Regions from separate parts of the Methylobacterium sp. 001424705 genome, predicted to be linked through region 2. Evidence: predicted binding sites of a transcription regulator. Region 2 holds the regulator's gene; each other region holds the start of a gene.
The links. Region 2 encodes LexA, which represses DNA repair genes until DNA is damaged. Its sites were predicted from a motif close to TGTTCNNNNTGTGTTCNG; they were not measured.
Positions count from the first base shown of each region.

Region 1: AC6EUL_RS08015 (LexA family protein) is a predicted target of LexA. The motif match lies at 5,946-5,963, and genes of this name have one in related genera.
Region 3: AC6EUL_RS09860 (ImuA family protein) is a predicted target of LexA. The motif match lies at 1,587-1,604, and genes of this name have one in related genera.

Region 1 covers NZ_JCBANU010000007.1:116,517-127,130, reverse strand. Annotated here, with positions in the region: gene AC6EUL_RS08055 (sunset domain-containing protein) at 257-511, opposite strand; gene AC6EUL_RS08050 (thermonuclease family protein) at 820-981, opposite strand; gene AC6EUL_RS08045 (metallophosphoesterase) at 1,041-1,598, opposite strand; gene AC6EUL_RS08040 (cupredoxin domain-containing protein) at 1,825-2,277, shown strand; gene AC6EUL_RS08035 (hypothetical protein) at 2,664-2,846, shown strand; gene AC6EUL_RS08030 (hypothetical protein) at 3,020-3,289, shown strand; gene AC6EUL_RS08025 (hypothetical protein) at 3,571-3,945, shown strand; gene AC6EUL_RS08020 (DUF6894 family protein) at 5,553-5,858, opposite strand; gene AC6EUL_RS08015 (LexA family protein) at 6,211-6,666, shown strand; partial or broken gene AC6EUL_RS08010 (Y-family DNA polymerase) at 6,663-7,897, shown strand; gene AC6EUL_RS08005 (hypothetical protein) at 8,128-8,394, opposite strand; gene AC6EUL_RS08000 (NUDIX domain-containing protein) at 8,645-9,103, shown strand; gene AC6EUL_RS07995 (hypothetical protein) at 9,381-9,539, opposite strand; tRNA gene AC6EUL_RS07990 (tRNA-Pro) at 9,765-9,841, shown strand; gene AC6EUL_RS07985 (ETC complex I subunit) at 9,879-10,190, shown strand; gene AC6EUL_RS07980 (SpoVR family protein) at 10,505-10,614, opposite strand, start outside.
Region 2 covers NZ_JCBANU010000005.1:88,534-99,147, reverse strand. Annotated here, with positions in the region: gene AC6EUL_RS06125 (FkbM family methyltransferase) at 230-1,060, shown strand; gene sfsA (DNA/RNA nuclease SfsA) at 1,093-1,800, opposite strand; gene AC6EUL_RS06115 (DUF937 domain-containing protein) at 1,964-2,749, shown strand; gene lexA (transcriptional repressor LexA) at 3,103-3,855, shown strand; gene AC6EUL_RS06105 (ComEC/Rec2 family competence protein) at 3,849-6,134, opposite strand; gene gltX (glutamate--tRNA ligase) at 6,302-7,723, shown strand; gene gltA (citrate synthase) at 7,973-9,262, shown strand; gene cmk ((d)CMP kinase) at 9,349-9,981, opposite strand; gene aroA (3-phosphoshikimate 1-carboxyvinyltransferase) at 9,987-10,614, opposite strand, start outside.
Region 3 covers NZ_JCBANU010000010.1:70,683-81,296, forward strand. Annotated here, with positions in the region: gene AC6EUL_RS09850 (molecular chaperone DjiA) at 1-365, opposite strand, end outside; gene AC6EUL_RS09855 (collagen-like protein) at 523-1,398, opposite strand; gene AC6EUL_RS09860 (ImuA family protein) at 1,630-2,472, shown strand; gene AC6EUL_RS09865 (Y-family DNA polymerase) at 2,369-3,949, shown strand; gene AC6EUL_RS09870 (TY-Chap domain-containing protein) at 4,057-4,668, shown strand; gene thiC (phosphomethylpyrimidine synthase ThiC) at 4,647-6,539, opposite strand; TPP riboswitch at 6,620-6,728, opposite strand; gene AC6EUL_RS09880 (BA14K family protein) at 6,878-7,615, shown strand; gene AC6EUL_RS09885 (hypothetical protein) at 7,723-7,977, opposite strand; gene AC6EUL_RS09890 (hypothetical protein) at 8,103-8,324, opposite strand; gene AC6EUL_RS09895 (zinc metalloprotease) at 8,511-9,326, opposite strand; gene AC6EUL_RS09900 (alpha/beta hydrolase) at 9,591-10,436, shown strand; gene AC6EUL_RS09905 (hypothetical protein) at 10,462-10,614, shown strand, end outside.

The DNA.
Region 1 (10,614 bases), on a different contig from region 2:
CTCCGTCCGACCACCCGAGGCAACCGGGCTGCTGACTTTGACAAGGTGGATGCCGATGGCGATGTCTTCCATCGATAAAGGATGCCACGCTCAGTCTAGATCGCAAACAAGCGTCGAGGCCCGCACGGCATATGCCGGCAGAGCTTTGTCGTCGCGACCTATCTGGGCTGCAACTGCTGTGAGGCGTCGTACCGCGCCTGGCTCCGTAGCTGCCAAGGTATCAGCCGATCCGCCAGCCAGTGTGGAAGCGTTAGCTTTATCCTCGTGGCGCCCGCCAGCCAGTCGCCTTTGCCTCGTTTTCCGAACAGAACATGCGCTCGCCAGCCCCCTCGCTGATGCGAGTTCGATCGTAATCGCGTGAGCCAGGGATGTGGCAGACCTTTTCGCCCGAGCGGGAGATGTTGCCTTTGATGTTGCAGCTGCCCGCTACGGCAAGCGCCGCATTCCGTTCGGTAGGCCCAACCGGTGCTGGGATCGGCCCATCGGGACCGCCAGCGGCGGCGAATTCCATCTGCATCGCACGCTCGCCCTTCCGCCAATCAGACGGTGTCGTGAATGATCCGGTCCAGATCCAGACCTTGGCATCTCCTCATTCTCGGCCATGACGTAGTTCGTGGAGTATCGGCGGTAAGCGATTGCATGGCCGTGGATGACCATTCAGGCGTTCGGATCCTGGGCGTCAGCTCGGCATACCCCAACGACGCAGCCGTAGCGGTCGGTGTCGCGAGGGTCGCAAAAGACGAGGCGTTTGCCGATGAGGTCGGATAGGGCGAGCGCCGCTGTCTGGCCGCAGCGGTAGTCCTTGCCGGCGGCGTCCTTTCAGAGCTGCGCGTTCTCGGGCGCGTCGATGCCATGCAGGCGGATCCGCGTTCCACGGACCTCAACGGTATCGCCGTCGATCACCGAGGCGCGGCCGACGATCGAATCAGTCAGAGCAGGCGTTGCGAGGAGCAGGATGAGGAGGAAAGACCTGGAACGCATCGGGGGCTCCTGTCCCAATCCAATTCGGGATCCGGGTGGTGCCGGCGTGATCCATCGGTTCAGCGGAGGCCGCGCACCGCCATCTCCTCAGGGGCCTGCTCGGCAGCATCCTGGCGGGCGATGAGCGTCGTCAGGTCGACCGGGCGGTAATCACAGGCGTCCGCCCCCACATCACAGGATCGGCTCGTGTCCGGTAGGCAGGCATGTGTATGCCCGTAGAGATGCCGGGTCTCCCGCCAGAAGCCTGGCCAGGACCGATGCGGGTAGTGCGAGAGGAAAAGGCGCCAGTTTCGTCCTTCCGAGTCTCGTACGGTGATTCGGGCGCTCTCAACGGGCGGGTCCGTCCAGGATAGGTCGAGCACGCGGTTGGAGTCGTGGTTGCCGCGCACCAAGCGTTTGATGCCGTTGAGGCACGCAAACACCGCGGCGCAATGAGCTCGGCTGGCGCCGGCCGCGAAGTCACCGAGGTGCCAGACCTCGTCATCCGGGCCAACGACCGCGTTCCATCGGGCGATCAGGGCTTCATCGTGGCCCTCCACCGATCCGAAGTGCCGCCGCCGCCGTTCGACGAGGGGCGCATCCCCGAAATGCGTGTCGGCGATGAAGAACGTTGCCATACATCCTTCCGCATTGAAGCGGCTTTGGAAAACGATCGCCGTCCGAGCGTCGCCTGTCTTTTTACATGGCACAGTCCACACCCCCCTCAATCGGGCGCGATGTCGCTTGCCCCATACACGCTCTTGTCGTGGGCTCCGGCCTTGCGGCGACCCGCCGCGTGCCGGAACTCCGGCTCTACGAAGCCCTTTCCCTGACGCCCCATCCAGATGTGTCGAGGTCACTTCCATGCGTTACGCTTTGCTCGGACTCAGTGCACTTACCGCTACGTCGATCGCGTGTGCCGCCCTGGCCCAGAGCAAGCCGCTGCCACCGGCCTCCAGTGCCGTAATGCCGCCCGTCGAACTCACGATCACAATTGACGGTGACAAGCCCGTCTGCGCACCAGCTGAGTTGAGGCTGCCGGCCAACACGAATGTGGAACTGCACATCGTGAGCCAAGCCGCCGAGCCCGTCACCCTCACCGCGCCGGGTCAGTTCGAGAATGCGAATGTGCTGCATGCGGACGGCGACCTTGTCCACGTCGCCAGCGAGAAAGGCTATCTCGTCAAGCAGAACGGTAAGGGCGTCCTGCGCATTCGCACCATGAAGGAGGGCCAGGAGACCTATGCCTGTACGAGCAACCGCAACCGGAAGGCACCTTTCGAGGGCAAGCTGGTTCTGACGGCACCCGCAGGGTAGACGCCTCTGCAGCCAGGATCGGATGGTGCGGCTGGAGGGCCGTATCCCTTCGCGCCGGGCCGGCGGATGCCCAAGCAACTTCTCCGAATTAATCTCGAACTCCATGCCTCCGCTTGGTCCTTGGTCGTGTGGCGGCGACAAGCCGAGAGCAAGGTTCGGCCAGACGGGCTAAGCTTAGCGAACCTGATCCCTGAAATGAGGGAGGCGACTATCGCCGGACCTGCCACGGATCGGGCTCCTCCCCCCGAAGAGCCCCTAACTCCACCGTCATCCGCTCGGCTCCTGCCGCGGCGGTTTTTTGTATCTTGGACTCTAAAGCGGAACCGGAGGGGCATTAACAGCGATGTATGGGGAACCTTCGTTTTCAGACTTGCCGAGGAGCCACCATGTCATCCCAGCCCGAGAAGCCGTACCGCATCGGTGTTCGTCCCGCGCCCGGCAACCGCTCGCGCTACCTCTGGACGATCTACGGCACGCAGACGATGTTCTACGAAGCCTCACAGACTGAGCACGCTTCCGTGGAAGACGCTCTCGCTGAGGCGAACGCGCGGCTTTCTGAGTTGGCCTGAGCGTTCGACCGCCCTTGAAACGCCCCACTCGCCTGGAGCAATCCGAGGCGGGTTTCTCTCGCATTGCCCCAGGGGTGCGACGCAGGCCATTCGCAACTTCGCGCACTCAGCGCGCTTGTCGTAGCCTGCATGGCCGGCGGTCCTTTCATGGCGGCCGGATTGAGAAGCACCCTGTGAAATACCTCTTCTTCGTCGGCGTCGCCTTGTTCGCCGCGGCCCCTGCCGTCGCTCAGGTCAACGCCCCGCGTCAGCCCGGAACCACTGGCGCCATCGTCACCCAGGAGCCGAATAGCACTGGCAACGATCCGGACATCGTCGTCTCGCGCGGCGCAACGGGTGCCGACACGTCGACCTCCGACTCGGCCGCGGGCGGCAATGCGAACAAGCCGGAACAGGCTGTTCCGAATGGGAGCGCCGGCGGCGGCAGCGGCGGCAGCAACTAGCCAGCGCTTCGTGGCGCGGTAAACTAACTACGGCGCTGTTGTTGCTGTTTGCCTGACGTAGTCGAATCGAGCCCGCCCGGAGGAATCCGAGGCGGGTTTTCCTCTGCAGGGTCCCCTCGTTGTTGCATGGATCCTGCAAGTGACGCGGCGAACCGCCAGAATGGTTCTGTGCGGCCTGTCCTTCCCGAGGGCATCACCTTCACCCGCCCGGCTCCGGCCGCGGCGGGTTTTTCGTTTGGGCCGCCTGTCGTTTTTAACTCGCTCTTGCTAAGACCCCAGCCATGAAAATTCTGCGCCTGATTCAGAAGCTGCTGCCCGATACCACCCAGGCCCGTATGCCCGGCTTCGACGAGGTCTATTACCGCTACTGGTATCGCGATACTGCGCAGTTCCCGGGCCCGCCGCTACAGCATTACCTTCAGCACGGCTGGAAGGAGGGGCGAGATCTGAGCGCCGGCTTCAGCACCGATGGGTATCTCGCTGCTAACCCGGATGTCAGTGCCAATGGGTTCGATCCCCTGTCCCACTTTCTGGCGCACGGCTTATCCGAAGCCCGCAAGGGCTGGGAGAAAAGCCTGCATGCTCCTGCTCCTGGCCCAAGGTATCTCCCCGATGGCCAAGCGCAGAAGCTGTTGATGCCTCCGCGCGAGCAGTAGGTCTGTGAGCCGCCCAGCTCCAGCTGAGGCGGACTTTTCGTTTCGGTGCAAGCTTTCTACTTACGCAGCTTCGGTATCTGCCGCTCTGGGATTCTCACGGTTCGGGCTGACCGAACCCAGGGATCCGAACTGCTGCGGCGCATGTCGCCATAGTAGTCATTCCCGGTGTTTCCGAAGGACCCTCCTGAAACAACGCCCGGAACGCTTGGCGTGCCGAGGATGAACTCAAGCGGCCCCGCATGCGCACCCGAGGCGCACAGGATCGTGGTGAGGGCCAGAGCGTAGCGCATATCCCAACCATAGCTCATCATACCGAACGGCGCATTAATGCCTCGATCCGCCATCTTCCCCCGCGCGACTTATGCCATGGCGGGTCCTTTGTACGCTGATTTACGCTTCGGCCGCCCTGCGCAAGGCACCTACCGCACTCTTTCATCGGCCGCGGATCAACCAGCGCCCCACGCTCGTGAAGCGGCTCGTCTTTGACCCGTCCCGCTTGGCCGCGGCGGGTTTTCACGAACTCAAGCTAATGCTACTGCAGCTTCTACTCGATAGTCGGGCTGGACTGCGGCATTATCAGATGTATAATTGTTTATTGAATAGTATATTAACGCATAATATTTTTAGATTATATTACAAAGGTGGCACAAGAAGCCTGTTCGGCGAAAGTTCTACATCATATATCCATCGCCCAGGCGCTAGCAGCCTGGGATCGCAATGCGATTTAGGATCTAAGTTGGTATCAAAAATATTGCAACAAATCATGTCATCGGGTAATTGCATGCTGCGCCTTTCAGAGGCGCATCTACTGCAATTGTATTACCGTTTATGCCGGTTTCGAATAGGAATTTCGATCCGTTGCGAAGTCTTATGGCGCTATTGTGTATAATTGAGGTGGCATATAACAAAACGCTATCTGAGATATGCTGTTCATATTCACGTATTTCTACGTTGCTAATAGTTGGTTGATTTTCAGAATGTGCAGGAATTCTTTAACGAGGCGATGCCCCTCAAATGCGGGCTTTACTACAAGGTGTGATGATAAATAGGGTATCAGTCTGCAAGTTTTTTGTCTGCCAAATCAGGGGCAGACCACGTGCCGTCATTATTTTCAATCATTCTATTTGCAAATATATTTGATATTCTATCGACATCCGCAACATTAATCCCAATATCTTTTTTGATATCAGTCGATCAATTTAATTTTGCTGTAAGACCAAAGTAGTCCCTTGCCGCAGGTGGCAGTCGCGTGCCATCGCGCGGGATTTCACCATCAGGACTGCACCGAGATAAGTGAAACTGGGCTACAGTAGCCCAGTCTTGCGTGGCCTAAGTGACGATGCCCTTGTTCCGCTCGACGCGATGCGCAACGAAATGGCCAATATCAGCTACGGTCTCCCTGCCGTCACAGTGTTCTCGTGCAAACAGAAATAAGTAAGTCAAATCTTCAGGATGGAAATTGTCCGAAATCAAACGAGTGACTCTTGCCCGAAGCCCATTCACTGTCTGTACTAGCGCCATATTGAGGGCGCCTACTTCAAGTATATTTTGTAGACTAGCTGTTTTGTGTTTAGGCCGATCATCGCGCAAACCTGTTCTCGCCCACCCTACGCTGTCGCCCATCCTTCGTCAGGATCCAGGTTCGACTGCGCTACATTCTCTCTGTCCCGTGCACTCGGACGATCAATCCGGACGCCGATAAAAGTCCTGGACATCACTGCCCGCCCGTTCTGATCGTAGACTTCAACCCACCAGTCGGACCAGTCGAGGTGCCCGCCGCGCGGCATGAGGTTTAGGGCAACGCGCTCGGCGTGAAGGCGCACCAGGGCGAGTGTCGGCACCCGCCGGCCGCGCAGATCGACAACAGGATTGTGCCCATCCGTGCAGTGGAAGCGGTAAAGCCGCGTCGGCATTGGTCTTCTACCCCGCACTCCACAGGCGTCCACCGCCCTGCTTCCCGGCTTGCCTGTTTCGATTGAACCACGTCCGGCGATGCAATTTGTTTTCGTTGTGTTCCAATAGCAGCCGGACGCGAGATGCAGGCCCAGCCCGACAAACCACCTGTGGACATCCGCTTCACGGAAGCGGAAACAATTTCGCTCGCCTATCACCGCGCCGCGCGTGGCGATGCCTGGGCCGCCCTCGTGCGGGCTGTCGAGGATGGGCTCAATGATCTCGCCGAGGCTGAGCGCCAGACTGCGCAGCAGCGCCGCCTCATTTCACGCGGCTACATCCCAACGGCGCGATCACGCCGGGCGCCGGCCGATGAAGCTGCTCCAGATCGCGGAGCTTCCGCCCCAGAGTGCTGGCACGGTCCGCATCCCGATCCAGGGGGCCGCGCTCTGCGCCGGTTTCCCGTCCCCGGCCGACGACTTCCTCGAAGGCTCGCTGGAGCTGCCGCGCTGGCTGGCACCCAACCCGCCAGCGACCTTCGCCTGGAACATCTCGGGCGATTCCATGCGCGGCGCCGGTATCTTCGACCGGGATCTGGCAGTAGCCGACCGCAGCCTCAAGCCCGGCAACGGCAGCGTCGTGGTGGCGATCGTGGACGGCACCATGAGCCTGAAGCGCCTCGTCATCGAGGGCAACGTCGCGCATCTCGCCTTCAACAATCCCGACCTGCCCGCCTTCGCCGTCGAGGATCTGATCGAAGGCGAGATCTGGGGCGTCGTCCGCTTCTCGATCCGCTGGCACGTCGCCCGCGCCGGGCTGCTGCGATGAGCCGGGCCATCGCGCTGATCGACGGCAACAGCTTCTATTGTTCCTGCGAGCGGGTGTTCGATCCCAAGCTCGCCCGGGTGCCGGTCATCGTGCTCTCGAACAACGACGGCTGCGCCATCGCCCGCACGGCCGAGGCCAAGGCGCTCGGGATCAAGATGGGCGATCCCTGGTTCAAGATCCGCCAGCAGTGCCAGCGCGAGGGCGTGCGGGTGTTCTCCTCGAACTACACCCTCTACGGCGACATGAGCGCCCGCACGAACGCGGTGTATCGGGACTTCTCGCCCGCGGTGGAGATCTACTCCATCGACGAGAGCTTCCTCGACCTCTCGGACGTGCGCGATTGGGACCGGGTGACACTGGCGCGCGACCTGCGCGCATAGTGCGGGCTTGGACCGGTATTCCGACCTGCGTCGGCATCGGGCCGACGAAGACCCTGGTGAAGCTCGCCAACCACATCGCCAAGACGATCCCCGACCTCGACGGCGTCTGCGACCTGACTGATCCGGTCGCCTACGACCACTGGCTCTGCCGGATCTCGGTGGCCGAGGTCTGGGGCATCGGCCGGGCCTCGCTCGCCAAGCTGATCGGGCTCGGCGTCGACACGGTCGCAGACCTACGCGACCTCGACCCGCGCCCGGTGCGAAAGGCCATGACGGTGGTGGGCGAGCGCATCATCTACGAGTTGCGCGGGCTGGCCTGCCTGCCGCTCGAACTCCTGCCGGCCCAGCGCAAAGGCTGCGCGGTGACCCGCTCGTTCTCCCGGCGCATCATGGAGCGCGAGACCCTGGAGCAGGCTGTGGCCGCCCACGCGACGCGGCTTGGTGAGAAGCTCCGGCGCGGCGGCCTCGGTACCACCCACGTCTCCGTCTTCTACCATACGAGCGAGCACGACCGGGGCGACCCGATGCGCTCGGTCTCGACCACCGTGACGCTACCCGAGGCCACGAACGACACGCTGGCGCTGATCAAGGCCGCGCAGGCTGGTGTAGCTCGCACCTGGCGCGAGGCGCCGGGCGACCGGCCCTGGCGCTACAGCAAGGCCGGCGTGGTCACGACCGACCTGAAGCTTCTGGAGGATGCCCCGCGGGCGCTGATCGGCCAGCTCGACCGCGAGCGCAGCGCGCCGCTGATGGCAGCGATGGACGCTTGCAATGCCCGATTCGGCCGAGGCGCGGTCGTGCCGGCCCGGGCGGGGCTCACCGAGAAGCGGACCTGGTCGACGAAGTTTTAAATGCGCAGCCCGCGCTACACCACGCAGGTGACTGAGCTGCCGACGGCGCATGCCTGATCCAGGCGGCAAGCGCGCGCCCGAGGGCTCAGTTTTGAGGCTGCTCGACCGGCGTCGGCGACCGCAGGAAGATCAGCACGCCACCGACGACGGACAGGCCGAGCGCAAAGGCGAACAGGAGGAAGAACCAGCGGGGCATGCTGCCGGATAGCACACTCGAACGTGGTGGTCGCTTACGGCGTCTCCTGCCGCGCCAGCAGGATTGCGGTGCGCTCCGCCGCGCGTTTCAGGTAATCGGTGGCTTCCTTGTTCGCGACGGTCACCTTCGGCCATTCATGCAATTCCAACGCCTCGGCGAGAGCGATTTGATACCCGGTGCCGAACAGGAATGCCGTAGTGGTCGGATCCGCCATGAAGGCGTCAACCGCGGCCTGGACCTCCGCCTCCGTCAGCGTCTTCGCCTTGTAAAGATCGCCGATCGTCGCGCGGGAATCAGCCATGAGGAGGGGATAGCACGCAGTGGGCCAGCGTCACCGCTCGTAGACATGGAGCGGCACTGCGCCGCTCCTGAGGTGAGTTCCGGGAACGACCGAGAGACGGACCCCGCACGCCGTTAACGTAAAGACCGGAATTTTCGCATTTCGTCTTCGTTTACACAAATCATCTGAAAACCTTAAGCAGCAATAGGCGATTAAATTGCGAGGTAAATTCTGTAGTATCGAATGCATAAGGCCATTGCGAGGTGACCCCGTGAAATGGATCCCATTTGAGACATATCGTCAAATTCTCTCAAACGTCCCAATCGCTTGTGTAGACATCGCCATCGTTTCGGAAGGGCGCATTTTGCTCGTCGAACGGATGGATGCTCCTGCAAAAGGTCAGATGTGGCTGCCCGGCGGAAGGGTTCACAAAGGGGAGCTGATGAAGGACGCCGCGAGCAGGAAAGCGATCGAAGAGGTAGGGATTGATTGCAACGTTGGGCCGATAGTTCATACGGCGGAAACAATTTTTGATGACGGTCCGGATGGTATTGCTGTCCACAGTATTAACACATGCTTTTTCTTGTTCCCAAAAGAGCGGGACATTCGAGTGAAGCTCGACAACCACCATGCTCGCCACATCTGGACGGACGCAATTGCCGGCGATTTCCACCCATACGTTCGTCGGTGCCTGCTGGCGGCTGGCCTTCAGCGGTCATCACACGACTGATCCTATCCGCTCCTATCGAAGGACAGGATCGATATGAAGGGGCCGCCAGGTCGCGTTAACGCCCGAACACCCACAGCGGCACCGCGCCACTGGGGCGCCCTGGCTTGTCCCGGTAGAACGTCATGTTCCCGAACCGCATGTGCGTATCAGAGATCGCGGACACCCGCTCCGCGCTGAGCACCATGGCACCGTGGAAGTCAGGCCGAATCGTCCCGACCTCGGGGTACACGTCGAGGACGTCCGGCGTCGACCAGCCAAGGGACGCCGCCTCGTCGGCTCAACGATCAAGGAACTCGACGCAGGCCTCGTGGGCGCTGCCCCAGGACTGAAGGGTGAAGCCCGGGCACGGGACGACGCTGGTCCGGAGGTCGAGGAAGCCCTGGCGCCAGAGTTTCCGGTCTGCGGGAACGAGCTTGGGTTTCGGTGAGGCTGGCATGGTGTCCGGCGGTTGATGTGGGCCTGACCGAATGAAGGGTGGCCGCCGAGCGGCCTATGCCGGCCGAGCAACACCTGAGAACGCATCGCGAACCCACTTCGGGACTTTTTCGGGGCTGTGGGTCCCGAAGCGTGCTTTTCAGCGTCTTTCGTTGCCCTTATACCCCCTGCTCCCGGTTGCCATTTGCCCCCCGAAACCGTACGTCCCCTCTACGCGCAAGCGTGTCGGGGTGTAGCGCAGTCTGGTAGCGCATCTGGTTTGGGACCAGAGGGTCGTAGGTTCGAATCCTATCGCCCCGACCATCATTTCCGCCGAGGCTCCCTGGAGTTGGACGACCCGATGTCGAGCGCCCGCATCTACCAGCCCGCGAAGGATCCGACGCAGTCCGGGACGGCGCGGGCGAAGGCCTGGGTGCTGGAATTCGATCAGACCGCGCCGCGCGAGACCGACCCGCTGATGGGGTGGACCGGCTCGTCCGACATGCTGCAGCAGGTCCATCTTGAGTTCGAGACGCGCGAGGACGCCGTGGCCTACGCGACACGGGCGGGCCTGTCCTACCGGGTCGAGGAGCCGCAGAAGCCGATCCTGCGCAAGGGCCTGTCCTATTCGGACAATTTCAAATTCAATCGCACCGCTCCCTGGACCCACTGAGGCGCTGCCTCCGGCGCGTCAGAGCTGGATCAGGATGGTGACGGCACCGAAGATCAGGACGGAGCCGACCGCGGCGGCGAGTAGGATCAGGGCGGCGCGCGATTCGCGCAGGTCGTCGTTCATCATCGCCGCAGGCTAGCGCGGCTGGGGGCCGCCGCCAATCCTCTCATGAGCCGCGCTGTTGCGTGAGCCGTTAGGCCGCGCCCGCTCTGTCATACCAAATCCTGTCCCCGGGGGCTGGCGGATTTCGGCTTCGCTCGAGCGCCGCGCCGGCTTGCCGATACGGGCGCCGCTTCGCGGAAACGGAGCCCGGATCAGAAGAAGATCGGCCGCGCGCTGGCATGGTGCTCGGCCAGCACCGCGTCGTTGGCCGGATCGATCTCCTTGAGAACCGCGTCGTAGCCCCAGAGATCCGCCAGGTGCT
Region 2 (10,614 bases):
GTTTCGGTCGTTGTGTTGCCGCAATGGAACAGGTCTGAGCACCAGATTCGGTCTCGACGATTGTCCTCTGCTTCCGAAGTGGCGCGACGGTCAGGTCTGATCTGCGGCCGACCGCATTCGCCCGGAGGGGGCGCTGCGGGCTGATCGGCCCGGAATGTCCGGGACCTTTCGATCCTCCCGCGGCGGCGTCGCTTGCCGCCGCGTCCGTGCGCTGGCATCAGCACGCACGATGAAAGACACGCAGCCCTACGGCACTTACGCTCCCACCGGCCTCGTCGCGCGCATCGCTCGGCAGACGGGCCGGATCTCCTACGCGAGCTGGGCCGGGCGACGCCTCGCCCTGTTCCTGCGCCGCGTGGCGATCGGGCTGCTGCGCGGCGCCCCTCTGGACGTCGAACGCTACGGCGCCCGCATGCGGCTCTACCCCTACAACAACAACTGCGAGAAGAAGGTGCTCTTCACGCCGCAGTTCTTCGATCCGGAGGAGCGCGCACTTCTCCGGGCGAAGCTTCAGCCCGGCTGCACCTTCCTGGATATCGGCGCGAATATCGGTGCCTACGCGCTGTTCGTGGCGGCCTTCGCGGGGCCGCGCGCCCGGATCCTGGCCGTCGAGCCGCAGCCGGACGTGTTCGACCGCCTGACCTACAACATCGCTCAGAATCCGTTCGGAACGGTCAAGGCGGTGGCCTGCGCGGTCGCCGACAAGGCGGGGGAACTCACCCTGTTCGTGGATCCCCGCAACCGGGGGGAATCGAGCCTGAAGATCGTCGGGACGAACGAGGGCGCGCAGATTCGTGTGCCGGCCGTGCCCCTGCTCGATCTCGCCCTCGGCGAGGGCATCGCGCGCATCGACGCGATGAAGCTCGATGTCGAGGGCGCCGAGGACCTGATCCTCGAACCCTTCCTGCGGGCCGCCCCCGCGAGCCTCCACCCGCGGCTGCTCATCGTCGAGAACGGCACCGACCAGTGGCAGATCGACCTGCCCGCCTTGCTCGAGCAGCACGGCTATCGCCGGATCGCTCGCACCCGCCTCAACCTGATCTTCGAGCGGGCCGACTGACGGGCCCGCGCGGTTCTTCTGGGACGCGCGCCCTACAGCACCGGGATGGCGTCGGCCACGGCGATGCCGACCGGGTCGATGCGGCAGCGGTGGGCGTGGACGGCGACGCCGGCCGCCCGAGCGGCCTGAAGCGCCCGGTCGAAGGCAGGATCGAGGTCCCGCGCGGCGTCGAAGCGATCCGCCCACATCTGCACCACGATGATGACCATGGCACGGCCCCCGGCCTCGACGACGGCCGCGAGGTCCGTCATGTGGCGGGCGCTGCGGGCGGCGACGCAATCGGGAAATTCCGCGAGGCCGGGGCTGCGCATCAGGTGACAGTTCTTCACCTCGACATGGCAGGGCGGCATCCCCTCCCCGGTGGCGAGGAAGTCGACCCGGCTGGCCCGGGCGTAGCGGACTTCGGGGCGCAGGCTCGTGTAGCCGGCGAGGCAGGGCAGGCCGCCGGCGGCGAAGGCCTCCGCCACCAGGGCGTTCGGCCGCATCGTGTTGATGCCGACCCATTGCCGGCCGCCGGGCAGATCCGCCTCCACCAGTTCCCAGGAAAAGGGGAGCTTGCGCGTCGGGCTCCGGACGTCGGACAACAGGGCCCGCGCGCCCGGCACCGCAAGTCCCAGCATCGCCCCCGGGTTGGGGCAATGGGCCGTGATCACGGACCCGTCGGCAAGCTGCAGGTCGGCGAGAAAGCGCTTGTAGCGACGCACCAGGCGCGCCTCGATCAGGGGCGAAGGGAAGCGCATCGCGGGTCCGGGGCAAGAAACGGGTTGATACGGGCCCCCGTCGACGGGGAATCGGGCCGTCGTGAGGCGCCCGGGCTGGTCAGTACCGACCGGATGCGACAGAATTCGCGCGGCGCGCCCGGGTCGATGACCGGGAAAGCCGCAGTTCGTCCGCGAGGCCGCCATGTTCAATCTGTTCGACATCCTTCAGGCGCAGGCGGGCCCCAACGCGCAGGGGTTCGGACGGCAGTTCGGCTTGTCGCCGGAGCAGAGCCTGCGCGCGATGGAAGCCCTGCTTCCGGCCCTCACGATGGGGCTGCAGCGGAACGTCGCCCAGGATCCGACCGGCTTCGCCCACCTCTTCAATCTCGTCGGCCCCGCCGCGCCGAAGGCGTCGAGCGCGACGCCGCAGATGGACATGCTGGTCCAGCAACTCTTCGGCTCGCCCCATCTGAGTCAGGCCGTTCTGCAGCAGGCCGCTGCCGTCAGCGGCGTGGCGATGCCGGCCTTGAAGCAGATGCTGCCGATCATGGCCGGCATGGTGGTGGCGGGGATCGTCCACGTCATGATCAACCAAGCGCCTGCCGCGGCGCCGGTCCCGCGCGCCGAGGCGAACCCCTTCGGCTTCCCGCCCAATGCCTGGTCGGAGATGATGCAGGCGTTCCTGAACTCCGGCGCCAAGGCCCCGAAGCCCGCGACGCCCTCGCCCCAGGCACGGCCGCGTGCGGCGTCGACGTGGCTCGCGGCTTCGCCCCGGCCGGAGTCCGCCGCGCCGGACAGGTCGGCCACGGAAGCGCCCTTCGACGTGATGCAGCAGATGTTCCAGACGGGCCTGGAGGTGCAGCAGGAGAACGCCCGCGCGATGCAGCGCCTGTTCGATACCTTCTGGCAGGATCCCCGCAATCCCACCGAGACGGGCGGCAACGGTTCGGGTGACCGGCCCAAGGCAGGGCGCACCGGGCAGCGCTAGCCGAAGACCCGCCGTCGGCGACGCCGGCAGAGGACGGCAGAGAACCGATCGTCGCCGGGCCATCGACCCGAGGGCGCTGCGCCCGGGCGCCCTGCCGACCGGTCAAGACGCCGGCCGTCCAACTCATTCGTCGGATTGGGGCACCACTCGATCGCAGCGATGGCCGCAGCGGCAGGCCGGCGTGGCGCTCGGGCGACGCCCAGATCCGCCCTTGCCGAGGGGATCGAACGGATCGCGCCCGAGAGGCTTGAGATGGGAACCCTTGCAGAACACTTACGGAACGTTTAACGTGTTCGTGGTTTGTTTCTAGTGCCACCCGCCGCGATCCGTGGCGCTAACGAAGAGTGTCCCGCATGTTGACGCGTAAGCAGCTGGACCTGCTCCAGTTCATCCAGCTTCGGATGCGCGAGAGCGGCGTTCCCCCGTCGTTCGACGAGATGAAGGACGCCCTCGACCTGAAGTCGAAGTCGGGCATTCACCGCCTGATCACGGCCCTGGAGGAGCGCGGCTTCCTGCGCCGGCTGCCCAACAGGGCGCGGGCCATCGAGGTGATCCGGATGCCGGAGAGCCTCGGGGGGAATGCGGGCGCCCCGCGCGCCGCTCCGGCCTCCGAGGTTCGCCGCTTCATGCCGAGCGTGGTCGAAGGCGGCAAGGGCAAGGGCCTGCCGGCCGGCGCATCGGTGTCCCGACTGCCGACCACGCAGGCCACCGACGAGAGCGGTCGGGCCGTGACCATCCCGGTGATGGGTCGGATCGCGGCCGGTACGCCCATCTCGGCCATCCAGGAACAGAGCCATTCGGTTACGATGTCGCCGGATTTCCTGGCCGGTGGCGAGCATTACGCCCTGGAGGTGCGCGGCGATTCGATGGTCGATGCCGGGATCCTCGACGGCGACCTGGTGGTCATCCGCAAGCAGGACACCGCCAATACGGGCGACATCATCGTGGCCCTCATCGACGACGAGGAGGCGACCCTGAAGCGCCTGCGCCGGCGTGGATCGTCCATCGCCCTGGAAGCGGCGAATCCGGCCTACGAGACGCGGGTCCTCGGGCCGGATCGGGTGCAGATCCAGGGACGTCTGGTCAGTCTGGTGCGCCGCTACTGAAGGGGGTCCCCGTCCGGTTCATCGCCGGACGGATCCGACGGGTCGCGGGTGCGATCGGGGATTTCCGGTAAGACCGACGCCGGCGGTGTCGAAGATGGCAAGGCCGTTCCCGGCGGGTCCAACGGCTTTCGCAAGGGCGTCGCACGCCAGGGCACGACATCCCCGGGATGCTTCGCGGTGGCGAGGGACGGCCCATCGCGGGTGAGGCGAATCGCGGTCGCACCGTGGGATCCCAGGAAATCCCGGTCGATGACGATCGATGCGGTGCAGCCCCCGGGCGCGGATTGCCGGGTGATCAGGATGTCGGCCCTGGCGCAGTCCTCTCCGAGGGCACGCTTGTCGGTGGTCAGGGCGAGCACGCGGCCGTCGGGTGTGGTCAGGGTACAGCCCAGGCGATCGCAACGCGCGCTGTCGAACCCCGTGACGTCCTGCACCCGTCGGTCGTCTCCATCGGCCTTGAGCCATTGCGCGAGCACGAAGGGGGGCGGCCGGCCAAGGGTGGCGAGCCGCCCGTTGCGCTGGCGGATGGCGGCGCCCGCCCCCTCCCGATCGACGTAGATGTCGTAGCGATCCGGGGCAGCCGCACAGGCGATGCCGATCGCTGCCGGAATGAGGCCGAGCCAGCGCAGCGACGAGGCCGGGAGCGTCAGGACGATCAGGGCGGCGGCCAGGAGGCCGAGGGCCCCCGTGCCGAAGGCCGGGACCACGACGACGGCGTTGCCGAAGCCCGCGATCCAGGTCGAGATGGTCAGCATCCCCCGCACCGCCAGGCCCATGGCCCACCAGACCGGCTGATCCAGCGCGAACGGATAGGCGAGGATGCCCAGAACCGCTGACGGCATCACCGCCAGGGAGACCAGCGGCAGGGTGAGCGCATTGCCCACCAGCCCGAAGGGCTGCACCGTCTGGAAGTGGTAGGTGGCGAAGGGCGCGGTGGCGATCTGGGCCACGAGCGTCGTGGCCAGGGTGCCGAGGACCGCCGCGGTCGCCAGCGCGAAGATCCGGGTGAGCAGGCCGGCACCGTCGCGCTGCCGCCCGCGTCCGGCGATCAGCGGCGCGCAGGCAATCAGGCCGGCCACCGCCGCGAACGACATCTGGAAGCTCGGGCCGAGGAGGCCGTCCGGCTCGCGGGCCAGGGCGATCAGGGCGGCGAGGGCCAGGTTTCGCATGCTGAGCGCCGGGCGATCGACCAGGATCGCGCCGAGCATCACGAGGGTCATGATCAGCGAGCGCTCGGCGGCGATGTCCCAGCCGGAGAAGACGCAGTAGGCCGTCACGCCCACCATGGCGACGGCAGCGGCGATCTTCTTGATCGGCCAGTGCAGCGCCGCGAACGGAACGAGGGCCAGGAGCGCCCGCACGAGCCAGAACACCACGCCGGCCGCCAGGACCATGTGAAGGCCCGAGATCGAGACGACGTGGTAGATGCCGGCGGCGCGCAGGATGTCGTTGGTCTCGGGGCTGATCAGGCCGCGCTTGCCCGTCACCAGGGCCGCCGCCACCGCTCCGGCCTGTCCGCCGTTGGCGTCGGTGATGCGGCGCGTCAGGGCGTTGCGGGCCGCGTCGACGGCGGCCGCGAGGCGGATCTGCCAGTCCGCGCTCTCGGCCGGCGGCCGCAGGTCGACCTTGCCGACGAGGGAGCCCACCGCGCCGATCTCACGGAAGAAGGCATCCCGGGCGAAGTCGTAGCCTCCGGGGCGGGCGGCTTCCGGCGGCGGAAGCAGGCGCGCGGTCGCGGCGATGCGGTCGCCCGGCTTCAGGGTATTCGCCTTGCGGTAGGAGGCCCGCACCCGGACCGGGCGGACCTCGGCGCCGAGGGTGCCGAAGCTCTCGACGCGGAGGATCAGGCGCGCCCCCTCCTCCCGCTCGTCCAGCCCTTCGATGGTGCCCACCAGCGGACCGATCGTGGTGCGGGCGAGGATCGGCCCGTCGACCGAGCGGACGCGCGCGGCGGCCGCCGCGAAGCCCAGGAGGGCGGCGACGGCGGCGAGCACCAGGGCCAGGCCGAACGGGCGCGCCACGAGGAGGGGCGTCGTCGCGGCGAGCAGGGCGGCGGCCGCGAGCGGCGCCAGGAGCGACGGCGTCCCCTGCGTACCGAGGAAGAACGCGAGGATGCCGCATCCGAACGCGACGGCGAGCCAGGCGAAGAGCCGGCGCTGCTCGATCTCGCGGGTCCATCCCGCCCGGAACCAGTCGCGGATCGGCCCGGCGCCCGGGCGACGCGCGGCGAGGTGGCGCGTGATGCGCCCCATCGCCGCCGTCGCCCGCGCCTGCGCCATCGCGAAAACCTCCGGGCGTGCGTCCGTGACCGGGAGCCGGCGATGCGCCCTGCGATCCTGGGAACGGGACGATTCCTTAACGTGTGCCCGCGCGCATGCTACACGCGCGGTTCCGGGCCGGTCGATCCGCTTCCCGCCCGAATCACGAGCCATTCAAGTCCAGATTGATGTCGTCAGCCGTCGTCACGCGTTTCGCGCCCTCGCCCACGGGCTACCTTCACATCGGCGGGGCTCGCACGGCCCTGTTCAACTGGCTCTATGCCCGCCGCTTCGGCGGCCGCATGCTGCTGCGCATCGAGGACACCGATCGCGAACGCTCGACGCAGGGCGCCATCGACGCGATCCTGGACGGCATGCGCTGGCTCGGGCTCGATTGGGACGGGGACGTCATCTACCAATACGCCCGCGCCGCCCGTCACCGCGAAGCCGCCGAGAGCCTGCTGGCCTCCGGCCACGCCTATCGCTGCTACGCGACGCCCGACGAACTGACGGCGATGCGCGAGGCGGCCCGCGCAGAGGGGCGGCCCCTGCGCTACGACGGGCGCTGGCGCGACCGCGACCCGTCCGAGGCGCCCGCCGGCGTCAAGCCGGTGATTCGCCTGCGCGCCCCGACCGACGGCGAGACCGTGGTCGAGGACGGCGTGCAGGGCCGGGTCGTCTGGCAGAACAAGGATCTCGACGACCTCGTCCTGCTGCGATCGGACGGCAACCCGACCTACATGCTCGCCGTCGTGGTGGACGATCACGACATGGGCGTCACCCAGGTCATCCGCGGCGACGACCACCTGACCAATGCGGCGCGCCAGCGCCAGATCTCCGATGCCCTCGGCTGGGAGGCGCCCGCCATGGCGCATATCCCGCTGATCCACGGCGCGGACGGCGCCAAGCTGTCGAAGCGGCACGGGGCCCTCGGCGTCGATGCCTACCGCGACCTCGGCTACCTGCCGAGCGCCCTGCGCAACTACCTCGTGCGCCTGGGCTGGAGCCACGGTGACCAGGAGGTCTTCTCCACCGAGGAGATGATCGCCGCCTTCGACCTCAAGGCCATCGGGCGGTCGCCCGCGCGCTTCGACTTCGCCAAGCTGGAAAACCTCAACGGCCTCTACATCCGTGGCGCGGCCGATGCGGACCTCGTCGCGGCGATCGACGACGTGCTGCCGGCGCTCGGCCCGGCACGGGGGATCGCGGTGCCCATGAGTCCGGCTCTGCGGGAGACGCTCACCGCCGCGATGCCGGGCCTGAAGGAGCGGGCCAAGACCCTCGTCGAACTCCTGGACAGCGCCTACTACCTCACCGCGGCCCGGCCCCTCGTGCCCGACGAGAAGGCGAAGGGGCTGCTCGGCGACGAGGCCCGGAATCGCCTGGCCGCCCTCCTGCCGGCCCTCGAGGGGTTGCGCGATTGGACCGCCGCCGCCACCGAGGGCGCGGTCCGGCAGTTTGCCGAGGCGAACGGCCTGAAGCTCGGCCAGATCGCGCAGCCCCTCCGGGCGGCGCTCACCGGCCGCGCCACCTCGCCGCCGGTTTTCGACGTCATGGCCGTGCTCGGCCGGGAGGAGTGTCTCGGCCGGCTCCGCGACCAGACCGGCTGACCATCGCACTGCAGCAAAATGCCGGTTCGTCCGAGTGCTCCGAGTGGAAGAATGACAAATCGGCCCGGATTTCGCTTCGACGTCGAGGTGAGCCGGGCCGTCGGTTGATGACGGTCCGCCGATCCGCTACCCCCATGCTCGTGTGAGCAAGTGCAGCATGCGCCGCATTTGCACCCCGGATCCGGGTGGTCGATTGCATCGCCACGCGGGCCGACGCCGCCCCGTTGCCACGAAAGGGTCCAGGTCTCCATGAGCGCCTCCAGCACGATCACCGTGGGCGACAACCACGTCGAACTTCCGATCAAGACCGGCACCATCGGGCCGGACGTGATCGATATCGGCAAGCTCTACGCGAAGACGGGCAAGTTCACCTTCGATCCCGGCTTCACCTCCACCGCCTCCTGCGAGTCGAAGATCACCTACATCGACGGCGATGCGGGCATTCTCCTCTATCGTGGCTATCCCATCGAACAGATCGCCGAGCACGGCGACTTCCTCGAAACCTGCTACCTCATGCTGTTCGGCGAGCTGCCGACCCCGGCCCAGAAGGCGGATTTCGACTACCGGATCACGCGCCACACCATGGTGCATGACCAGATGAACCGCTTCTTCCAGGGGTTCCGCCGCGACGCGCACCCGATGGCGATCATGGTCGCCTGCGTCGGTGCCCTCTCGGCCTTCTATCACGATTCCACCGACATCTCGGACGACCAGCAGCGCATGGTCGCGTCGATGCGGATGATCGCCAAGATGCCCACCCTGGCGGCGATGGCCTACAAATATTCGATTGGACAGCCCTTCGTTTATCCGAAGAACGATCTCGACTACACCTCGAACTTCCTGCGGATGTGCTTCGCGGTTCCGTGCGAGGAGTTCAAGGTCAATCCGATCTTCGCGCGCGCGCTCGACCGGATCTTCATCCTCCACGCCGATCACGAGCAGAACGCCTCGACCTCGACCGTGCGTCTCGCGGGCTCCTCGGGGGCCAATCCCTTCGCCTGCATCGCGGCCGGCATCGCCTGCCTGTGGGGACCCGCCCACGGGGGCGCCAACGAGGCGGCCCTCAAGATGCTCGAGGAGATCGGGCATCCGGAGAACGTGGCCAAGTACGTGGCCAAGGCCAAGGACAAGAACGATCCCTTCCGCCTCATGGGCTTCGGCCACCGCGTCTACAAGAACTACGATCCGCGCGCGCGCATCATGCAGAAGACCACCCACGAGGTGCTGGGTCAGCTCGGGATCAAGGACGATCCGCTGCTCGAAGTCGCCGTGCAGCTGGAGCAGATCGCTCTGAAGGACGACTACTTCATCGAGAAGAAGCTCTATCCGAACATCGATTTCTACTCGGGCATCACCCTCAAGGCGATGGGCTTCCCGACCTCGATGTTCACGGTGCTGTTCGCCCTGGCCCGCACCACCGGCTGGATCGCCCAGTGGGCCGAGATGATCGAGGATCCCTCGCAGAAGATCGGCCGTCCGCGTCAGCTCTACATCGGTCCCGACAAGCGGGAATACACCCCGATCGATCAGCGCGCCTGATCCAGGCCCCCCGCGCCGGACACCCTCCGGCGCGGAATGCGTCTTCGGATCGGTGCCGTCGCCGCCGATCCGCGACCCGGACCGCCCTAGTGCGGGCGCGCGCGATCGACGATGGCCCGGGCGGCCGCGAAGGCCTCGTCGGGATCGAGCGCGGTGGTATCGAGGAGGACGGCGTCGGTCGCCGCCTTCAGCGGCGCCGTGGAACGCTGCGCGTCCCGTGCGTCGCGGGCGACGATATCGTCGAGAATGGCGCCCAGGCTCGCGGATTCCCCGCGCCGCAGCAATTCGAGGTGGCGGCGCCGGGCGCGCTCCTCGGGCGCGGCCGTGATGAAGAGCTTCACCTGGGCGTTGGGGCAGACCACGGTCCCGATATCGCGTCCGTCCAGCACGGCGCCGCTGGCATCGCCGGCAAAGCGCTGTTGCCAGGCCAGGAGGGCGGCCCGCACGGCGGGAACCGCCGAGATGCGGGAGGCCGCCTCGCCCATGGCGCGCTCGCGCAGGCGCGGATCGGCGAGCCGGTCCGCGATCAGGCTGGAGGCGGCCCGCGCCGCGGCCTGATGATCGTCGAGGCTGTGGCCGGAATCGATCACCGTCAGGGCGACGGCCCGGTAGAGCAGGCCGGTATCGAGGTGCGGCAGGCCGTAATGGGCGGCCAGCCGCTTGGCGAGGGTGCCCTTGCCCGAGGCGGCGGGGCCGTCGATCGCGATCACCATCGGCATCGCGCTCACCCTTCGATCCGGCCGCCGAGGCCCTGCATCGTCGGCAGGAAGCTCGGGAAGCTCGTGGCGATCATCGCGCCGTCATCCACCGTGACCGGCTCCCGGGTGGCGAGGCCCATCACCAGGAACGCCATGGCGATGCGGTGATCGAGATGGGTCGCCACGGTGCCACCCCCCCGGGCCGGCTCGCCGGTGCCGTGGACGACGAGATCGTCACCCTCGACGAGATAGGCGACGCCGTTGGCGCTGAGTCCGTCCGCCACCGCCGCGAGGCGGTCGGATTCCTTCACGCGCAGCTCGTGCAGGCCGCGCATCCGCGTGGTGCCCTCCGCGAAGGCGGCCGCGACGGCGAGCACCGGGTACTCGTCGATCATGGCCGGGGCGCGCTCCGGGGGCACGTCGACGCCCCTGAGGCGGCTCGCCCGCACGCGCAGGTCGGCGACGGTCTCGCCGCCCTCCTCCCGCTCGCGCAGGCGCTCGATGTCGGCGCCCATCTCGATCAGGGTGGTGATGAGCCCGATCCGCAGGGGGTTCATCATGACGCCTTCCAGCGTCACCTCGGAGCCGGGCACGATGAGGGCCGCCACCAGGGGGAAGGCCGCCGACGAGGGATCGGCGGGGACGACCACCTTG
Region 3 (10,614 bases), on a different contig from region 2:
AGGGCCGGCTCGTCGTGGAAGGTGGTGGCCAATTGCCGGGCATAGGCCTCGAAGCCGTTCGCGGTGCCCTTGGCGAGGTCGAACAGGCGCTGCACGCCGGGCCGGGCGCGCTCGTCCACCTGCACCACCTTGGCGAAGGCCTCCACCTCGGCCTGCGTCACCACGCCGTCGGATTTGGCCATCTTGGCGGCCAGGGCCACGAGGCCGGTGGTGAAGACCACGTCGCGCGGCGTGGTGCCGAACAGCGCGCCCTCGCGGTCGACCAGGAAGTGCCCGGCCACCCCGCCGACGAGGCCGCCGAGGGGACCGCCGATGGCGAGGCCGAGGCCGGCCCCGCCGAGCTTGCCCCAGATGCCCAGGGTCATCGGACGACCCCGCGGGTGCAGGGAACGGGGCTGGCAGGGGCAGGGAGCATGGACGGTATCGACACGGGTGGGATCGACTTCGGCGCGAAACGAAGCGCGTCCTTACACCGGACGGCTCCGTTTCGGCGAGGGGCGATCGCCCGGGTCGTTCGTCCCCTCAGCGCCGGGCGCAGAGGCCGACGAGGCCCTGGCTCTCGGTGGGGCAGGCCGCGCTCAAGGTTCCGTCGGCGCCCGCCGTCACGATGGCGCTGCCGCCCTTCAGGCAGAGGGCCGAGGCGAGGATCTCGGTGCCCTCGCAGGTGATCGCGCAGCCCGAGGCCGGGCAGGTGTCCTGGCGCACCACCCGGAACGGGGATGCGGGTGCGGCGGCCGCCAGGGCGGCCTGACCGGGCTCGCCCTTCTGACCCGCCGGGCCGCGCTCGCCGGCCGGCCCCTTCGCGCCCGTCTCGCCCTTCGGTCCGGCGTCCCCCTTCGGACCCGTCTCTCCCTTGGGGCCGGGTTCCCCCTTCGGTCCGACCTCGCCCTTGGCACCCGGCTCGCCCTTGACACCCGGCTCGCCCTTGGGCCCCAGGGGACCGGGCAGGCCGGCGACGCCCTGCGGGCCGGCGGGGCCGGTCTCGCCCTTGTCACCCGTTTCGCCCTTCTGCCCCGTCTCGCCCTTCGGGCCGGGCTGGCCGGCGGGGCCGCAATTGGCGATGACCGCCTCGCGCTCGTCCTCGCCCGCCTTCAGGGTGGCGATGCAGTTGGTGGGCACGTAAGGCAGGCGGAAGACGAAGCGGCCCCGGCTGTCGGCGATGATCGAGATGTCCTCGTCGAGCACCACCACGGTGCCGGGCTTGCGCACGCTGCCGGAGATGCGCAGGTCCCCGTTCTCGAAGCGGGCATCGTAGACCTGGATCGGCTGCGACACGACCTGGGGCCGGCGCGCCTTGGCCTCGCCCCGGGGCTGGGCCGCCGTCTGCGCGGCGGCGGGGAGGCCGCCCGCGACGGTGATCAGGCCCGACAGGACCACGAGGGCACGAGCGAAACGCATGGAGTTCTCCCGGCTGATCCGCGTCTTGTGCGCGGCAGGTGAGGAGTGCTGCCCTGCCCTCGCTATAGGGTCAAGCGCGGCGGATCGGCCGGCCCGGAAACCATCGTCCACAAGCGTCCACAGCCGTCCACAGGCCAAGTCCCTGTGAGCAGGCGAAATTCCGAATCCCCCCGGAAACCGATTGAGTGTGTTCCTGTTTTGTTCTTAGCGTAGCGGGATGGAGCGGAGCCGATGAGACAGAGCCCTGAAGACCCTCCCGATGCCGAGACCGAGACCTTGCCGGCGGATCCGCCACATCCGGATGCCGCGAATCCGGGTGCGCCCCCGGATCTGGCAGCCCTGCGCGCCCTCGTGGCCGATCGCGGAGGCGCATCCGTCCTCCGGGGCGCCCTGCCCCTCGGCATCCACGACGTCGATACGCGCCTCGCACAGGGCGGCCTCGCCCTCGGCCAGTTGCACGAGATCGCCCCGGCGCAGGCGGGCGACGAGCCGGCGGCGCTGGGCTTCGCCCTTGCGCTGGTGGCGCGCCACCTCGCCCGGGTGCGCGGCGAGGCCCTGCTCGTGGCGGGCCGGGGGCATCCCCTCCCCTACGGGCACGGGCTGGCCGGGCTCGGCCTCGATCCCGGCCGCCTGCTGCTGTTCGAGGTGGCGAGCGACGGGGACGCCTACCGGGCCCTGGAGGAATCCCTGCGCGCGCAGGGGCTGGCGGCCGTGGCGGGCCTCATCGATGCCGCCCTGCCCCTCGCCGAGAGCCGCCGGCTCCACCTCGCGGCGGCCCGGACCGACCTGCTCCTCCTCGTCCTGAGGCCGCCGGAGGCGGAGAGCCCCAACGTGGCGGCGACACGCTGGCGGGTCGCCGCCGGCAAGGCCCTGCGCGACCGCTTCGGCTGCATCGAGCGGCCGTGCTGGCAGGTGACCCTCGACCGGAGCCGCAACGGGCGGACCGGACATTGGCTTCTGGAGTGGGATCATGCCGCGCATCGTTTCGGTCTGGCTGGAGCACTGGCCGGTCACGCGGCTGAGGCGGGCGCAGGCGGCGTCCGTCCCGAGCGGCGCGCCCAGCGCTCGGGCTGACGGCGACCGCGACAGCGGCCCGATGGTCGTGGCCGCCATGGAGGCCAACGGCCTGCGCCTGGTGGCGGTGGATTCCGCTGCCCGCGCCCTCGGCCTCGTGCCCGGTGAAACCCTGGCCCGGGCCCGCGCCCGGATCGGGACGCCGGTCGCCGTCCATCCGGCCGATCCGGAGGCCGATGCCGCCGCCTTGCACCGCCTCTGCCTGTGGGCCAAGCGCTACACGCCCGTCGTCGCTCCCTACGGCCCGGCGGAGGGCGGCGACGGGTTCTTCCTCGACATCGCGGGGGCGAGCCACCTGTTCGGCGGCGAGGCCGCGCTGGTGGAAGACCTCGCTCAGCGGCTGTCGACCGGCGACATGCCGGCCCGGATCGCCCTCGCCGACACGCCGGCCTGCGCCTACGCCTTGGCGCGCCACGGCGGGGGCGGCCTCGTGGCCCCGGGCTGCAACGCGGAGGCCCTGCACGCCCTGCCCGTCTCGGCCCTGCGCCTCGATGGGGCCACGGCGCAGGCCCTGGCCCGCCTCGGCCTGCGCCGGATCGGCGACCTCGCCACGGCGCCCCGGGCGCCGCTGGCCCGGCGCTTCGGCGAAACCCTGCTGCTGCGCCTCGACCAGGCCCTCGGACACCGGCCCGAACCCCTGGTCAACGCCGAGGACCCGCGCGAATTCCAGGCGGCGCGCGGCTTCCTCGAACCGATCGGGCAGCCGGAGACCATCGTGGCCACCGCCATGGGTCTGATGGAGGGCATCGCCCCCCGGCTGGAAGCGGCCGGCCTCGGCGCCCGGGCCGTACGGCTGACCCTGACCCGCGTCGATGGGATCCTGCGCAGCCTCGACCTCGGCCTGAGCCTGCCGACCCGCTGCCCGGCCCAGATCGGACGCCTGCTCGCCCTGCGCCTCGACCGCCTCGGCCCGGCCCTCGATGCCGGCTTCGGCTTCGAGACGGTGGGCCTCGAGGTCACCGCCACGGGCCCGATCGCGGCACGCCAGACGGCCCTGATGGAGGCCCCCGGCGGGGGCGAAGGCACCGAGCATCTGGGCGATGCCCTGCGCCAGCGCCTCGGCCGGCGGATGATGCGCCTCGGGTTTCGCCAGACCCACCTGCCCGAGCGGGCCGAGGCCGTGGAGCCGTGGCGCGCGAGCCTCCCCGCCCAGGCGGGCCGACCCGATCCGGGAGCCCGCGCGCGCCTGCCGCCGCGCCCGCTGGTGCTGCTCAGCCGGGGCGAAGCGGCCGAGGACGTCATCGCGCTGGCCCCCGACGGGCCGCCGCACCGCTTCCGCTGGCGCCGGCGCCTGCACCACGTCGCCCATGCGGACGGACCCGAGCGCATCGCCGACGAGTGGTGGCGGGCGCCGGGTCTGCTGCGAGACTACTACGTGGTCGAAGACGAGGCCGGCCGCCGCCTCTGGGTCTATCGCGAGGGCTTCCCCACGATGGAGGCGCCCGCGCGCTGGTTCGTGCACGGGCTGTTCGCGTGACGCGACGGGGGAGAACCGCGCCGGGGCGATGCCGCGCCACGCAACCTGTGATAGCACTCCGCGCGATCGGGCACGCCGGCCCGGGGCGGAAACGCAGGGCCATCGGAATGATCCCCACCGGACGGGCGTGGAATCGGGTGCGGCCGTTCGCGGCGGCGCTGCCGGGGATCGTCCACGTCCCGACCTCGGACGCCGCTTCGGACGCTCGCGGCCGCGCCGCCTTCGTCGCGGCTCATCGCTGCGAAGTGGTCACGCGGCTGAGCAGCATCCACCTGCACGGCCCGCGCAGCACGTCCCGGGATCGGTTCCTCACCGTGAGCATCGTCCGGACGGATCAGCGCTACGTGCAGTGCATCTTCTTCGACGAGGATACGCGGATGGGCTGCGAAGCCGCGTCGGGCCGGTACGCGCAGGGGCCGGAGGCGTCTGGCGATGTCCTGCCCGACTCCGCGAAGGCGGCCCTTCATCGGCTGGGCTTCGTGCAGCTCCGGCGGAACGAGAACTATGAGCGGGAGATTTCGCTGGGCACGCCGCCCGACTTCGATGCCGCGGCCGATGTCATGATCGGCACGCTCTCCGATGCCTACGACGCGCGCGCGCACACGCCTCTGGAATTCCACGCACCGCGGGCGGTCCTTCCCCGCGATGCCTGTCCCGGGCCGGTCAGCGAAAACCAGCCGGCCCGGGACGCGGGGGCCTACTCCGCCGCGTCGACGTAGAGCTTGCCACCCTCGGCCTGGAACTCGGCCGATTTCGCCGCCATGCCGGCCTCGCGCTCGGCCGCGCTCAAGGGCGCGGCCTCGCCCAGCACCTGGCCGGCCGCCTCCATCGCCAGCACCTCGGCGCGCAGGTCCTGCGTGATCTTCATCGAGCAGAACTTCGGGCCGCACATCGAGCAGAAATGGGCGACCTTGTGGGCGTCCTTCGGCAGGGTCTCGTCGTGGTAGGCGCGGGCGGTGTCGGGATCGAGGGAGAGGTTGAACTGGTCCTCCCAGCGGAAGTCGAACCGGGCCCGCGACAGGGCGTCGTCGCGCAGCTGCGCCGCCGGATGGCCCTTGGCGAGGTCGGCGGCATGGGCCGCGATCTTGTAGGTGATCACGCCTTCCTTGACGTCGTCGCGGTTGGGCAGGCCGAGATGCTCCTTCGGGGTGACGTAGCAGAGCATGGCGCAGCCGAACCAGCCGATCATGGCGGCGCCGATGCCCGACGTGATGTGGTCGTAGCCGGGGGCGATGTCGGTGGTCAGCGGGCCGAGGGTGTAGAACGGCGCCTCGCCGCACTCCACGAGCTGCTTCTCCATGTTCACCTTGATCTTGTGCATCGGCACGTGGCCGGGGCCCTCGATCATGGTCTGGCAGCCCTTGTCCCAGGCGATCTTGGTCAGTTCGCCCAGGGTCTCGAGCTCGGCGAACTGGGCCGCGTCGTTGGCATCCGCGATGGAGCCGGGGCGCAGGCCGTCGCCGAGCGAGAACGACACGTCGTAGGCCCGCATGATGTCGCAGATCTCGTCGAAGCGCTCGTAGAGGAACGATTCGCGGTGCCCGGCCAGGCACCAGCGCGCCATGATCGAACCGCCGCGGCTGACGATGCCGGTGACGCGGCGGGCGGTGAGCGGCACGTGGGCGAGGCGCACGCCGGCATGGATGGTGAAGTAGTCGATGCCCTGCTCGGCCTGCTCGATCAGGGTGTCCTTGAAGACCTCCCAGTCGAGCTTCAGCGGGTCGCCGCCGACCTTCTCCAGAGCCTGATAGATCGGCACCGTGCCGATCGGCACGGGCGAGTTGCGCACGATCCACGAGCGGATGTTGTGGATGTTGCGGCCCGTCGAGAGGTCCATCACCGTGTCGGCGCCCCAGCGGGTCGCCCAGACCAGCTTCTCGACCTCCTCGGCGGCGGACGAGGTCACGGCGGAATTGCCGATGTTGGCGTTGATCTTCACGAGGAAGTTGCGGCCGATCGCCATCGGCTCCACCTCGGGGTGGTTGATGTTGGCCGGGATGATGGCGCGGCCCCGGGCCACCTCGTCGCGCACGAATTCCGGCGTGATGAAGGCAGGCAGGGCGGCGCCGAAGCTGTTGCCGTCGGCCAGGGCCGCCTGGGCGCCCTCCAGCATCGTCTCGCGCGCCAGGTTCTCGCGGTGCGCGACGTAGATCATCTCCTCGGTGATGATCCCGGCGCGGGCGAACTCGTACTGCGTCACCATCTGGCCGGGCGCGGCCTTGCGGATCTCGCGGGTGGCCGGACACGGGGCCACGAGCTTGTCCTCGGGCACGAAGCCGTTGTCCTCGGGCTTGACCGCGCGCGGGGTCACGGTGGCGTAGCCGCGCCGGGCGATCCAGGGCTCGCGCACCAGCGGAAGGCCGGCCCCGAGGTCGATCCCCGCATCCGTCTCCGTGTAGGGACCCGACGGATCGTAGACCCGCACCGGCGCCTCCTTCGGATCGCTCAAGGTGATCTCGCGGAACGGTACCCGGATGTCGTCGTGCCCGGCCACCGCCGCGTAGACCTTGCGCGAGCCCATGATCGGGCCGGTGGTCACCGTGGGCGCCTGCCCCTGCGGCAGATCCTTCGGAAGAACGGGTGCATTCATCGGGTTCGCTCCTGGCGTGGGAGACGATCCGGACTCGCGAACGGCGGTGTCGGATGGGACGACGCCTGAACATGCGCGCCGCGTCTTGGAATTCCCGTCCCTCCGCCGGTACGAACCGGATCAGGTTCAAGGGTCAGGGCGTCGCGCCCAATCTCAGCCCCCGCACTCGGAGCTCCCCTCGGAATGCTTCCAGATTCGAGGTCGGCGGCCGTTTTGTCAATCGCCGGCCCGACGAACTGAGACGGAACAGGGCCTGAAACGAACTTTATCGTCAGGCCCCGCGTTCCTTTACCAGAAGTTCGATCCTCGGGATCGGCATGCGAACGACAGGTTCTCCCATGAAGCGCATACTCCTGGCATCGGCCGCCCTGGTCGGGGCCCTCTCGATGATTCCCGCCTCCGCGGACGCACGTCCGGGCGGCGGCGGCGGTGGTTTCCGTGGCGGTGGCGGCGGCTTCCACGGCGGCGGCCTGGGTGGCGGCGGATTCCGCGGCGGCAACTTCGGCGGCGGTGGCTTCCGCGGTGGTCTCGCCCAGGGCGGCGGGTTCCGCGGCGGCAATGTCGGGGGCAACTTCGGCGGCGGCGGGTTCCGCGGCGGCCTCGCGCAGGGTGGCTTCAACCGCGGCGGGACCATCGGCGTGGGCGCCGGTGCCGTCGGTGCCGGGGCGGGCCTCGCTGCCGGCAACGGCTTCCGGGGTGATCGCGGCGGCTTCAACCGCGGTGGGTTCAACCGGGGTGGCGCCTATGCCGGGCGCGGCTACGGCTACCGTCGCGGCTATGGCGGCCTCGGCCTCGGGCTCGGCCTGGGTCTCGCCGGCGCCGGGATCGGCTACGGCCTCGGCAGCGCCTATGGCGGCTACTACGGCGACGACTATTACGCCGGCGGCTATGCGCCGGCCTATTACGGCGGTTACGCGCCCTATGGTGGCGGCTATGCCGCGACGGGCTACGAGGCCACCCCGGAGGTCGCGACCAGCGGCGAGGACGTCGCTTACTGCGTCCAGCGCTTCCGGTCCTACGACCGCCGCACCGGGACCTATCTCGGCAATGACGGTCAGCGCCACGCCTGCCCGTAACGGCTGACAGGCTCCGGGACGATCAGAAGGGCTCCGCCGCGCGGCGGGGCCCTTTCGCGTCCGCGGGGCACTTTGATCGGGGGTGCGGAGGCCGGACGCGTCGGGCCTCACGAGCCCTGCAGGCTCTCGGCGAAGTCGTCCGGCACCTCGCCGAAGCTGCCGAGGATCGTGGCGCTCTCCAGTTCCCCCGTCTCGTCGTCGGCCACAACCTTGATCGCCGCCGTCCCGGGAAAGCGGGCGGCCATCGCCTCGGCCTTCTTCAGGGCCCCGCTCTCCGTCACCGCCACCTCACGGTCGCCCGGCGAGAGCCGCTTGCGCTTGAGCACGAAGGTCTGCACCAGGAACGTCGTCTTGAGGGCCATCGCAGGGTCTCTCCACCGGGCCGCGCCGGATCGCGTCGGATCCGGATACCGAGCGCACCTAGCACGAAAGCCCGGTTCCCACGCGACCCGAACGCCGCGGACAGGCCCGGGCCGCGCTCCTCCGCTCAGGCTGTCGGTTCGTGTGGTGCCTCGAGCCGCTGGATCAGGCGCCCCCCGTCCCAGAGCTCGACCGAACGGCCGTCCATGAAGGCCCGTGCTCGCTCCAGCGCCTCCGCCTCGGTGCAGCCCGCGAGGGACTTGGTGCGAAGGACGCGGCCGGCATTGTTCAGCAGCAACACGCGGTAGGCCGACGGCGGCGTCCCCTGCCCCGGCGCATCGTCCCGCATGCCCCCCTCCCGCCTCGACGATCGCGACGGGCCGGTGCGTCGCCCCGAATTCAAGACGAACCGCGCACCGGCTCCGCATGCGTCGCAAGAGTACGGCTCGGCTCGTTAACGTACACACCGCATCGGCAAATCATTCCACGATGGGTTCAAGTCTTCCGTTCGCGGTGGTCGCCCCGCACGAGCGGATCACCACAGGCGCACCAGCCGGAAACCTGCGATCACATCTGCGAGATCGATGCCGAGCAGGTCCGTCAACAGCAAGCTGGCGCGGAACAGCGGCCGGGTGAAGGCGGCGGAGACGAGGAAAAGACCCAGCAGCACCAGCCCCGAATGCCGGGCCATCCGGTCCGCGAAGGCCCAGGGCGGGGATGGCGGCGAAGCCGGCGGGCCGGAGAGCCAGGGTCGGACGATGCCGTAGCCGTCGAGCCCTGGGATCGGCATCAGCCCGAGCACCAGGGCTGTGCCCTGGAACAGCACCGAGACGGCGAGCACCGCACGCAGCGTCTCGGCCTTCGGACTGGCCAGGGCATAGAGCAGCGCGAGAACGACGAGGAAGAGGACGCTCATCGCCGGGCCGGCGGCGGCCACCGCCGATTGCCGTCCCCGGCTCAACCCGGCCTCGGGCGGACCGCCGACGCGGCCTGGCAATCCCACGTCGCCCGGAAATCCCACGCCCCCCGGAAATCCCACGCCCCCCATGATGGTGAAGAGCGCCGGCAGCAGCATGGTCACCACGGGGTTGGGGGCCCGCAGGGGATCGAGGCTGAGCGCGCCGGTCGGGGACAGGCCCCAGAACAGCGCGGCCCGGGCATGGCCGTATTCGTGCAGGCACAGGCCCAGCACCCAGCCGGACATCAGGAACACGAAGGCGGCGCCCGAGCCCGCGAGCGCCCCGGCGCCGATGCCGAAGCCGACTCCGCAGAAGATCAGCCCGATGAGGAGCGCGTTCGGGCTCAGGCCGGGACCGCCCATGCCCTCCGCGCGGCCGGACGCGTCCCTCATGCCACGCCGCGCCGGACCGGTGCGGGCGCGGCGGACCGGTGACGCGTCGTCAGGAGGCGGCTTTGGGGCCGGAGGCCGCTTCGGGGAGGGACGGGCGCGGGAGCATTCACGCGACGCAACATCGCTGGTGACACGCCAAAGTCCAGCCCTACCTCTCGGAGACGCCCCAGTGTCCCCTCCATCCCCAGGGTCCGGCGCGGTTCGGCGCCCCGCCACGACGGTCCGGGGTCGTCGCTCGGTCGCGGCTTCCCCTTCATCGAGCGCATGCGCCTTCTCGCTTCCCTCGTGGCCACCGCCATCCTCGCTCTCTCCGTCCTGGCCGTGACCCTGCTGACCGTCTTCCAGCGGCACCTGATCTATCCGGGCGCCTTCCGCAGCCGAGCGCCCGCACCCGCCCGGCCGGCGCCCCCGGGCACGGAGGCGATCAGCCTGCCCACGGCCGACGGCGAGCGGCTGTTCGGGTTCTGGCGCGCGCCGGAGCCGGGCTGTCCCGTGGTGCTCAGCTTCCACGGCAACGGCTCGCGGCCGGAGCCCGGTGCGGCGCGCTTTGCCGGCGCTCCCTGGCGCGGGGCGGGCTGGGGCGTCCTCGCCATCGCCTATCGCGGCTATCCCGGCTCGACCGGGAGTCCGAGCGAGGCGGGGCTGATCGCCGACGGACAGGCGGCCTACGCGATGGTCCAGGCGCGGGTCCCCGGAACCCCGGTGCTGCTGCACGGCCACTCCCTCGGGGCCGCGGTGGCGGTGGCCCTGGCCGAGGCCCGGCCGCATCTCGGCCTCTATCTCGAGGCGCCCTTCGACTCCCTCTCCGCCATCGTCGCCGGGCGCTTCCCCTTCCTGCCGACCAGCCTGCTCCTTCGGGACACCTTCCGGTCCGATGCGCGCATCGCCGCAGAGGGCGGTCCGATCGTCATCGTCCACGGCCGGGACGATCCGGTGGTGCCCCTCGCGCATGCCGAGCGGCTGGCGGCGCAGGCCGGTCCGCGCACGCGCCTGACGGTCATCGCCGGCGACCACGTCTCCATTCTCGGGACCCAGGACCGCGAGGCCGCGGCCGTGTTCCAAACGAACGACCCCGCCCAGCGCCGGCCTGTTCCGGCAGCGGTCCACTGACGCACGCATCCGACGGGAGACACCCTTGGGACGACGAGCCCGACTCTGGCGCGACGACGACCCGGCGACGCACGGTCCGCAGGCCAAGTCTCCGGTGATCTGCCCGCTCTGCGAGCGGCCGATCCCGCCCCATGCCAAATCGAGTCTGCACCACCTGACCCCGAAGCTGAAGGGCGGG